One region of the Pseudomonas sp. HS6-2 genome, then DNA from elsewhere that is predicted to be linked to it. Evidence: riboswitches for the same ligand, from Rfam matches in the RefSeq annotation. Region 1 holds a riboswitch; each other region holds the start of a gene.
The links. A riboswitch is a leader RNA that binds a small molecule or an ion and turns the genes downstream of it on or off. The one in region 1 is predicted to bind cobalamin.
Positions count from the first base shown of each region.

Region 1 (3,269 bases):
AAAGTGCGCCGGGATATACCGTGGTCGATGCCAACATTGGCTGGCAGGTGCTGCCGGATGTGCGCCTGGGGTTGCAGGTGAACAACCTGTTCGATCGCGAGTATGTGGCGTCGGTATTCAGTGACGAGCAGTGGGTGATGGGCGCGCCGCGGTCCTACTTCGCTACCGTGGATTACACCTTCTGACTTGATGGCCATTCGCGGGACAAGTCGGATCGCCCCGCGAAGAGGCCGGCACAGGCGACACAAAAAAACGCTATCGGAAGAAAATGAAATAGTTATAAGATAACGTTTCATTTGACATTCATTCCTGCCTGCGACCCCTCCATGACCAGCGCCTCAGCCCTCCCCACTCAGCTCACCCAGCGCCTGCAGAGCATCGATGCCCTGCGCGGCCTGGTGATCCTGTTCATGCTGCTCGACCACGTACGTGAAACCTTCTTCCTGCACCGCCAGGTCAGCGATCCGATGACCATCGATGCCACCGACCCGTCGCTGTTCGCCAGCCGCACCCTGGCGCATCTGTGCGCCCCGGTGTTCGTCCTGCTCACCGGCCTGTCGGCCTGGCTGTATGGCGAGAAATACCAAGGCCGCAGCGATGTGTCGGCGTTCCTGTTCAAGCGCGGGCTGTTCCTGGTGGTGCTGGAGTTCACTCTGGTCAACTTCGCCTGGACCTTCCAGCTGCCGCCGAGCGTGGTCTACATGCAGGTGATCTGGGCCATTGGCGTAAGCATGATCGCGCTGTCGCTGCTGGTGTGGCTGCCGCGTCCTGCCCTGCTCGCCCTGGGCGCGCTGATCATCGCCGGGCACAACCTGTTCGATGGCCTGCACTTCGGCGTGAAATCGGCCCTGCATGTGCCGTGGGCGATCCTGCATGACCGCGGCTGGCTCGACGTCTCGGAGAACCTGCGCCTGCGCACCTCCTACCCGGTGCTGCCGTGGATCGGCGTGATCGCCCTGGGCTACGGCCTCGGCCCGTGGTTCGCCCGTGGCAGCGACGGCGGCGAGCGCCAGCACCGCCTGCTGCTGGCCGGTGTCATCGCCTTGCTCGGCTTCATGGTGCTGCGCATCTACAACGGCTACGGCGAGGCGCCGTGGAGCGGCTACCCGAGCGTCACCCAGACGCTGATGAGCTTCTTCAACATCACCAAGTACCCACCCTCGCTGCTGTTCCTGGCCCTGACCCTGGGTTGCGGCCTGCTGTTGCTGCGCGCCTTCGAGCGCGCCGGGCTGGCCCGCTGGATCAGCGCCCTGGCGGTGTTCGGGTCAGCGCCAATGTTCTTCTACCTGCTGCACCTGTACGTGCTCAAGTTGCTGTACCTGGCGTGCGTGGCGCTGCTGGGCCTCAACCATGGTGACTACTTCGGCTTCGACGGCATCGGCGCGGTGTGGCTAAGCGCGGTGTTGCTGGCCGTTGCGCTGTACCTGCCCGTGCGCTGGTTCGCCCGGCTCAAGGCGCGTCGGCGTGACATCGCCTGGCTCAAGTACTTCTGATTTAAACGTTTTCACCCGGAGGTCTGATGGTCTACCATGCGGCCCGCCGGTTTCCGCCACGGAACTAACAGGGAATCCCAGGCCCGCCACAATTGGCGCGCCAAACGGAACTGCCCCCGCAACTGTAGGTGCCGAGCCTGCTCCATCGATGCCACTGGATCAATGATCCGGGAAGGCCGGAGCCAGGTGACGACGCACCAGTCAGGAGACCTGCCGGCATACATTCACCAACCGGCGGGGTGTCCGGGATGGCCATCTGTGCTGCCCTCGCGCCTGCGAGGGCCGGCGATGCCTGTCCGTGCGTTCCTCACCAGAACTGACCGATAGGAGATCGCCCCGCATGCTGCTGCGCTTCACATCCTTGCTGGCGGGCCTGAGCCTGACTGGCCTGGCCCAGGCTGCCGCCACCCACTACCCGCTGACCGTCGACAACTGCGGCGCGCCGCAGACTTTCGCTCAGGCGCCCGAGCGCGCGGTCACCATCGGCCAGGCCGGCACCGAGATGCTCTATGCCCTGGGCCTGGGCGACAAGCTGGCCGGCACCTCGCTGTGGTTCAACAACGTGCTCCCCGAATACCAGGCGGTGAACGCCAAGGTGCCGCGCCTGGCCGACAACGACCCAAGCTTCGAGGCGGTGGTCGGCAAGCGCCCACAACTGGTGGCCGTGCAGTTCGAGTGGATGGTCGGCGCTCAAGGCGTAGTCGCCACCCGCGAGCAGTTCAGTGAGCTGAAGATCCCCACTTACCTGCTGCCCTCGGACTGCGAAGGCAAGGACAACCTGGTCGGCGCCGACGGCACCCGCCTGCAGGCGTTTCAGGTCGAGAGCCTCTACAAGAGTGTCAGCCAGCTGGCCGAGATCTTCGACGTGCAGGACCGTGGCGCGGCGCTGAACAACGACCTCAAGGCACGCCTGAATAGTGCGAAGCAGCAGCTGGCAGGCAAGGACCTGTCGCAGACTTCGGCACTGTTCTGGTTCTCCAGCGCCGACCTCGACATCGACCCCTACGTCGCCGGCCGCCAGGGCGTGGCCGACTTCATGCTGCGCACCCTGGGCGTGCGCAACGTGGTCGAATCGACCGAGGAATGGCCGACCGTGGGCTGGGAAACCCTGGCCAAGGCCAACCCGACCTGGCTGATCATCGCGCGCATGGACCGCCGCCGCTTCCCTGCAGACGACTACCAGAAGAAGCTCGAATTCCTGCGCAGCGACCCGGTGACGAAGAACATGGACGCGGTAAAGAACGACCGCATCATCATCCTCGACGCCGACGCCATGCAGGCCGGCATCCGCCTGTTCCGCGGCCTGCAGACTTTGTCTGCGGCCTTCGCCAGCGGTAAAGCGGCGCAGCGATGAACGCCCTGCCCTACACCGCCCTGGCCGTGCTGGCCCTGCTCGCGGCCGTGCTGGCTGGTACCGCCATCGGCGAGACCAACCTGCCACCGAACTTGGTCTGCCAGGTGCTGGCCAACCACCTGTGGCAGGCCGGCTACCCGGTCGACCCGATCGATGCCGGCATCGTCTGGAACTACCGCCTGACCCGCTCGCTGGTCGCTGCCGCTTGCGGTGCAGGTCTGGCGACCTGCGGGGTGATCCTGCAGGCTCTGCTGCGTAACCCTCTGGCCGAGCCCTACCTGCTCGGGCTGTCCGCCGGCGCTTCGACCGGTGCAGTGCTGGTCGGCCTGCTGGGCTTGGGCAGTGTCACCCTGAGCATGTCCGGCGGCGCCTTCATCGGTGCCCTGGCAGCCTTTGCCCTGGTGCTGGTGCTGGCCCGTGCG
Region 1 covers NZ_CM143906.1:3,875,332-3,878,600, forward strand. Annotated here, with positions in the region: gene ACOKS3_RS17950 (TonB-dependent receptor) at 1-185, shown strand, start outside; gene ACOKS3_RS17955 (acetyltransferase domain-containing protein) at 327-1,493, shown strand; cobalamin riboswitch at 1,524-1,725, shown strand; gene ACOKS3_RS17960 (ABC transporter substrate-binding protein) at 1,834-2,847, shown strand; gene ACOKS3_RS17965 (FecCD family ABC transporter permease) at 2,844-3,269, shown strand, end outside.

Region 2 (3,269 bases), 930 kb from region 1:
CCAATGCGAATGGCCTTGGCGGCATCGACGCCGTTGGCCACGCCGCCGGAGGCGATCAGGCCGATTTCCGGCACGGCGCGGCGTACCGCCAGCAGGCAGTGCGCGGTCGGGTTGCCCCAGTCGGCAAACGCTATGGCGACCTCGCGCTCGGCGGCGGTGCTGGCGCGCTCGGCTTCCACGGCTGCCCAACTGGTGCCGCCGGCACCGGCTACATCGACCATGGCTACACCTGCGTCGCAGAGCATGCGCGCCACGCGGGGTGAAATGCCCGCGCCGACTTCCTTGGCGATCACCGGCGTCGGCAGTTGGGAGGTCAGGGTTTCGATGCGTTTGAGTACGCCGCGCCAGTCACGGTCGCCTTCAGGCTGTACGGCTTCCTGCAGGGGGTTCAGGTGGATGATCAGGGCATTGGCTTGCAGGGCGTCGATTGCGCGGCGCGCCAGGTCCAGGCCGTCGGCTTCTCGCAGCTGGGCGGCGCCGAGGTTGGCCAGTAGCGGCACATCCGGTGCCAGGCGTCGGAGTTCGTCGGTCAGGCCCTGGTCCTGGTCGCTACGCAGGCTTACCCGTTGTGAGCCCACACCCATGGCGATGCCCAGTGCCTGGGCGGCTTCGGCGAGGTGCTGGTTGATGAAGCGTGCGCGTTCGGCACCACCGGTCATGGAGCTGATCAGCAGCGGGGCACGCAGGGCACAGCCGAACAGCTCGGTGCTCAGGTCAATGTCGTCCAGGGCCATCTCGGGTAATGCGCAGTGCTCGAAGCGCAGCGCCGACCAGCCGGGGTCCACGCCGTGCGCGGTGGTACTGGCGGTCAGCACGATATCCAGGTGATCGTCCTTGCGTTGGCTTAGCGGGATTTTCTTCATGCCGGCTCCGTTTCGATGGGGGCAGCAGGGATACAACATATAGATAAGTTGAAAATTGGCACAGCATCAGGCATTGGCGTGTGCCACCGGTTCCTTTCAATGGATGCTTGGTTTGTGATTGTGTGAGGGCTGGCAGGTGTTCGCCGGTAGTTTTGCAGCGCCTGTCAGATCGCGCGCCGCCCGTGCGGCGCATCGCGAGCTTTGCTCGCTCCTACGTTTGTTTCGGGACAGTAATGCCTGTGACAGGCGCGCGCGACCGCCTTGTTGGTACGACGCGATATCGCGTCATGCGCCAAGGCGTTCGCGCGCAAATCCCACAGGAATAACTGGCCCGAAACAAACGTAGGAGCGAGCAAAGCTCGCGATGCGCCGCGCGGGCGGCGCTCGATCTGTCAGCGCTGCAAGGTTTTCGGCGGACACCAGTTGACCCCCCGCCACCCCCCGCGTAGCCTTGCGACTTCGAGGTTCTTCGGCCCTGCCGAAGCTAAGACGGGAACGCGGTACAAGCCGCGGCTGCCCCCGCAACTGTGCGCACCGACAACGGATCGACACAGCCACTGCGCCGCGCGCGGGAAGGCGTCGTCCCGCCAGCTTCTTGCTGCGAAGAGCTGGAACGGTGCAAGCCAGGAGACCTGCCTCGAGACGAATTCGACTTTAAACCGGGCGGGGTGATCCGGTGGCGAACAAGCCCGGCCTGGCCCGCGGCTTTCGTCCCGTGTGCCCGCGCCAACCTGCCAAGGGCAACGCGACATGAAAACACTGGCCAAGCTCCCCGTCACCATCGTTACCGGCTTCCTCGGTTCGGGCAAGACCACCTTGCTCCGCCACATGCTCGACAACGCCCAGGGCCGCCGCATCGCGGTCATCGTCAACGAATTCGGCGAGCTTGGCATCGACGGCGAAATCCTCAAGCAATGCAGCATCGGCTGCACCGAGGAAGAAGCCAGCGGCCGCGTCTATGAACTGGCCAACGGCTGCCTGTGCTGCACTGTGCAGGAAGAGTTCTTCCCGGTGATGCGCGAGCTGGTCGCACGCCGCGGCGACCTCGATCACATCCTCATCGAAACCAGCGGCCTGGCATTGCCCAAGCCCCTGGTGCAAGCCTTCCAGTGGCCGGAAATCCGCAACGCCTGCACCGTCGACGCGGTGATCACCGTGGTCGACAGCCCGGCCGTGGCCGCGGGTACCTTTGCCGCCTACCCGGACCAGGTCGACGCACAACGCAAGCTCGACCCCAACCTGGACCACGAATCGCCGCTGCACGAACTGTTCGCCGACCAGCTGGCCAGCGCCGACCTGGTGGTGCTGAACAAGGCCGACCTGATCGACGCCGAAGGCCTGGCCAAGGTCCGTGCCGAAGTGGCCGAGGAGCTGCCACCGGCGGTCAAGGTGATCGAGGCCAGCAGCGGCCGGCTGCCGCTGGAAGTACTGCTGGGCGTGGGCGCGCAGGCCGAGGCGCACATCGATGGCCGTCGTACCCACCACGATTCCCACCATGACGGCGATGACCACGACGATCACGACCACGACGCCTTCGACTCGATCTCCATCGACCTGCCCGAAGCCGACGAAAGCCTGCTGCTCGATGCCCTGACCCAGCTGGTGGTGGAGTTCGGCATCCTGCGCGCCAAAGGTTTCGCGGCCATCCCCGGCAAGCCGATGCGCCTGCTGGTGCAGGGCGTGGGTACCCGTTTCGACAAGCACTTCGACCGCGCCTGGCGCGCCGACGAGCCACGCATCACCCGTCTGGTGCTGATTGGCCAGGACCTCGATGCCGTGCACTTGGAAGCGCGCCTGCGCCAGGCCTTGGGCGCCTGACCCATGCACCTGCTGCGGACCCAGCCCGGCGGCTTCGTGCCGGACGATAGCATCGCCGACCTCGGCCAGACACCCGCCGATCTGGTGATCCTCTGCAGCGGCGATTCGCACCTGGCATTGCTCGCCGAAACCGCCGAGCAACTGCCGGACGATTTCCCCAGCCTGCGCCTGGCCAACCCGATGCAGGTACAGAACCATGCCTCGGTCGATTTGTATGTCGATGAGGTCCTGCGCCATGCCAAGGTGATCCTGGTGTCGCTGCACGGCGGTGTCGGTTACTGGCGCTATGGCGTCGAACAATTGGTCGAGCTGGCGGCACGGGGCGTGCAGTTGATTCTGGTGCCCGGCGATGACCGCCCGGACCCGGAGCTGACCGGCCTCGGAACAGTCACCGGCGAGCCGGCCGAGCGCCTCTGGCACTACCTGCGCCAAGGCGGCAAGAGCAACGCCGTCAACCTGTTCAAGTGCCTGGCCAACCAGTGGCTGGGGCGCGATTACCGTTGGGACGAACCGCAGCCTTTGCCGCGGACTTCTGTGTATCACCCGCGCAAACCTGGTGCGCTGCCAGAGGACTGGTACCGCCAGTGG
Region 2 covers NZ_CM143906.1:2,946,183-2,949,451, forward strand. Annotated here, with positions in the region: gene fni (type 2 isopentenyl-diphosphate Delta-isomerase) at 1-863, opposite strand, end outside; cobalamin riboswitch at 1,309-1,517, shown strand; gene cobW (cobalamin biosynthesis protein CobW) at 1,614-2,681, shown strand; gene cobN (cobaltochelatase subunit CobN) at 2,685-3,269, shown strand, end outside.
Region 2: another riboswitch for cobalamin. It lies ahead of cobW (cobalamin biosynthesis protein CobW); the one in region 1 lies ahead of ACOKS3_RS17960 (ABC transporter substrate-binding protein).

Region 3 (3,269 bases), 530 kb from region 1:
GGGCTTGCCCGGGTTGGCGCACGCAACAAGACTTGCAGCGAGTGCAGCGCAGAAGAGGATACGAACGGTTGGCATTTGCGATTAACCTGACTGGAACATGGGCCATTCTAGCCGGGATCGAGCCACAGGAGTAATCCACCAAGGTCGTGCGCAGGCTTGATTGCAACCGCGCAAGACTTCCGTCGAATGGGCAAGACGGCCCTATCCCCTAGAATGAACCCCGCTGATGGATCAGCACCCATCGCAAAAAGCCCGCTCTCATGTGCGCGGGCTTTTTGCACTTGCAGATCAATGGATCAGGCTTTTTTACACATCAATGCAGCATCGAGCAGCCTGCCATGGTCGTACCAGGCGTCGCGCTGGTAGGCCGTGAACTGACGCTCGGTCCCCGTTCCGCGCAGTTCTACCAAACCAGCGGCCTGGGTAGGGTCGGTACTTTCGACGTACAGTTTCACCGAGTTGTCGCCATCGACCTCATAGGTTTTCACATTACCTTGAAGTTCGCCTTTGACACACCCTAGATAAACGGGTGTGCTTCTGTCGGTAGTACCGGACGTATAATCATGGCCATCCCGTACATCCCGATTCTGTGCGCACCCGCCCATCAACAGCGTGGCGAAAGTGGTTAACAGTATTGCGCCTGCGACCGATCTTGAACGCTTCACGCGACACGCTCCTGCTGCCCCATCGATAACTGACGAAAGAGTGGCCAAGCCGAACGCCCTTTTTTAGTTCTCGTGTGCCCATGGTACTGCGCAAAGTGCACAGCACAATATTCTTGTTTGCTATATGGGCAATGGCCCATGACTGGCAACTTTGCGACTTTCGCATTATTTCTTTAGCCGAGCGGAACGATTTCAATCAGCCATGATTCTGATGCGTATCGACCAAATGCACCGTTCAGGAGAGGTCCATGGTGTGGTGGCTGGAAATACTCGCCCAGTTCGTGATTTCAACAGGCCTTGCCGTGTTCAGCATCTTTGTGTTCTGGGCCTACACGCTGGCGTTCGGCAGGACCTACAGCAAGCTGCTGTCAGCCGCGTTGGCGCTGGCCCTGCTGGGCATCGCAGCTTTCCCCCATGGGACGAGCTTCGCCATCAGCCAGCAGGCGCTGCCGGGGGCTGGCAGCGAATTCCTGTTGCTGGTCGCGGACGCCTTGGGTGTGATCAGCGCCGTCATGATTGCATCGTTCTTCTTCAACCCTGGGCGGTTGCTCGAAGAATCATGACGGCAGCCGGGCTATCCGCCCAGCCCTTGGCCGGTGAGCGAACAGCCGTCTGCTTCAGTACAGTCAGCGTGGGCCGCCATGTCCCCCACCATGCCCACCACCGCCACCTGGCGGCATGAACATCCAGCCACCTGCCAGTGTGGATAACCAATGCCGCCTTGCATCAGTAACGACGATAGTCCTGGTGCCCGCCGCGATCTTCATCGTAGTAATGCCGGTGGTGGTGGTGATCCCCGTCGTGCCAGTAAGGCCAGCAGCCACTGAGCAACAACAACCCGGACAACACGACAACCCATGCAGTCTTGCGTTTCATGTGCGTACCTCCAGCCAGGCGAAGCGAGGCCTTGCTTACGTTGGACTGTGCAAAAAACAGAGGTTCGGGCCGGGCGTCAGCCGCTGATCTTGTTTCATGATGCCCCCTGCCCCCCGGTTCAATGCCATTGCATTTGACGCCACCTTCACCGCGTGCTCTCCTTACGCCTTGCGTCAGGTGCCCCCATTGGGGGTGAAACGGGAAATCGGTGCGTCGCAGGCCCTTGCCAGGGCCGGGCAAATCCGGTGCTGCCCCCGCAACGGTAAGCGAGCGAAGCGTCCAGACCACTGTGCCACGCAGTCCGGCATGGGAAGGTGATGCTTTTCAAGGAGCCCTGCTCCTCCTCGCAAGCCCGGAGACCGGCCTGGCGTTCATGAACACCCCGCGGTGGGCGGGCGCTGTCGCATTCCCTCGGGCGCCCCGTGCCCGGGGCTGCCGCGCGTGTCCCCATTGCCTTCTAGAAAGCAAAAGCAAAAAGCAAAGCAGAGGATCGCGACATGCCCATCACCAGCGCCAAACACAGCATTACTACCCCCGTCACCCTCAGCCAGCGCGTGGTCATCGCCGTCAGTGCCAGCCTGCTCGGCCTGTGCCTGGTGTACTTTGCCGGGTTCTCGCACATCGAAGCCGTGCACAACGCCGCGCACGACACCCGCCACAGCGCCGCCTTCCCTTGCCACTGAGGCTGCCATGATCAAGCGTATCGCCCGCACTGCCGGTTTCAGCGGCTTGCTCGCCGCTCTGTTGCTGACCCTGCTGCAGAGCTTTTGGGTCGCACCGCTGATCCTCGAGGCGGAAACCTATGAAACGGCGGCCCCCGCAGCCGAGCAACACAGCCACGGCGAAAAGGCCAGCGCTGGCCACAGCCACAGCGAGGAAGCCTGGTCGCCAGCAGATGGCTGGCAGCGCATCCTGTCGACCACCGGCGGCAATCTGGTGGTTGCCGTCGGTTTTGCCCTGATCCTCGCCGCCCTGTACAGCCTGCATGAGCCAGGCCGTACCAGCACTGGGGCGCTGTGGGGACTGGCCGGTTTTGCCGTGTTCTGCCTGGCTCCAACCCTGGGCCTGCCACCGGAACTGCCAGGCACAGCTGCCGCCGACCTCGGTCAGCGCCAGAGCTGGTGGGTCGGCACCGCAGCCGCGACCGCACTGGGCCTGGCCCTGCTGGTGTTCGCACGCCATGGTTTGCTCAAGGCACTGGGCGCCGTCTTGCTGGTGGTACCGCACGTAATCGGCGCTCCGCAGCCGGAAGTCCACGAAAGCCTGGCCCCCGAAGCCCTGGAGGCTCAGTTCAAGATCGCTTCCTGGCTGACCAACGCGGCCTTCTGGGTGGCCCTGGGCCTGCTCAGCGCCTGGTTGTATCGCCGCTCTAGCCACGCCTGATGGCCATCGATCAGCCATTGCCGGCGCTGTACGCCGGCTTCGGCTGCCGTCGGGGTTGCTCGGCGGACGCCCTCGACGCCTTGCTGCATGAAGTGCTGCAGCGTCACGGCCTGAGCGCCACAGCACTTCGCGGTTTTGCCAGCATCGCTGGCAAGGCCGACGAGCCAGGTTTGCAGCAACTCGCCGCACGCTACGCCCTGCCGTTGGAGGTTTTCACTGCCGAGCAACTGCAGCCGTATGAACCCCAGCTCAGCCATCGCTCCGCAATCGCCTACGCCCACAGCGGCTGCTGGGGCGTCGCCGAGAGCACGGCACTGGCCCTGGCCAACCTCAGTCACGCCGGCG
Region 3 covers NZ_CM143906.1:3,347,981-3,351,249, forward strand. Annotated here, with positions in the region: gene ACOKS3_RS15530 (hypothetical protein) at 1-75, opposite strand, end outside; gene ACOKS3_RS15535 (hypothetical protein) at 297-665, opposite strand; gene ACOKS3_RS15540 (hypothetical protein) at 914-1,228, shown strand; gene ACOKS3_RS15545 (hypothetical protein) at 1,392-1,541, opposite strand; cobalamin riboswitch at 1,700-1,923, shown strand; gene ACOKS3_RS15550 (CbtB domain-containing protein) at 2,039-2,224, shown strand; gene ACOKS3_RS15555 (CbtA family protein) at 2,232-2,924, shown strand; gene ACOKS3_RS15560 (cobalamin biosynthesis protein) at 2,942-3,269, shown strand, end outside.
Region 3: another riboswitch for cobalamin. It lies ahead of ACOKS3_RS15550 (CbtB domain-containing protein); the one in region 1 lies ahead of ACOKS3_RS17960 (ABC transporter substrate-binding protein).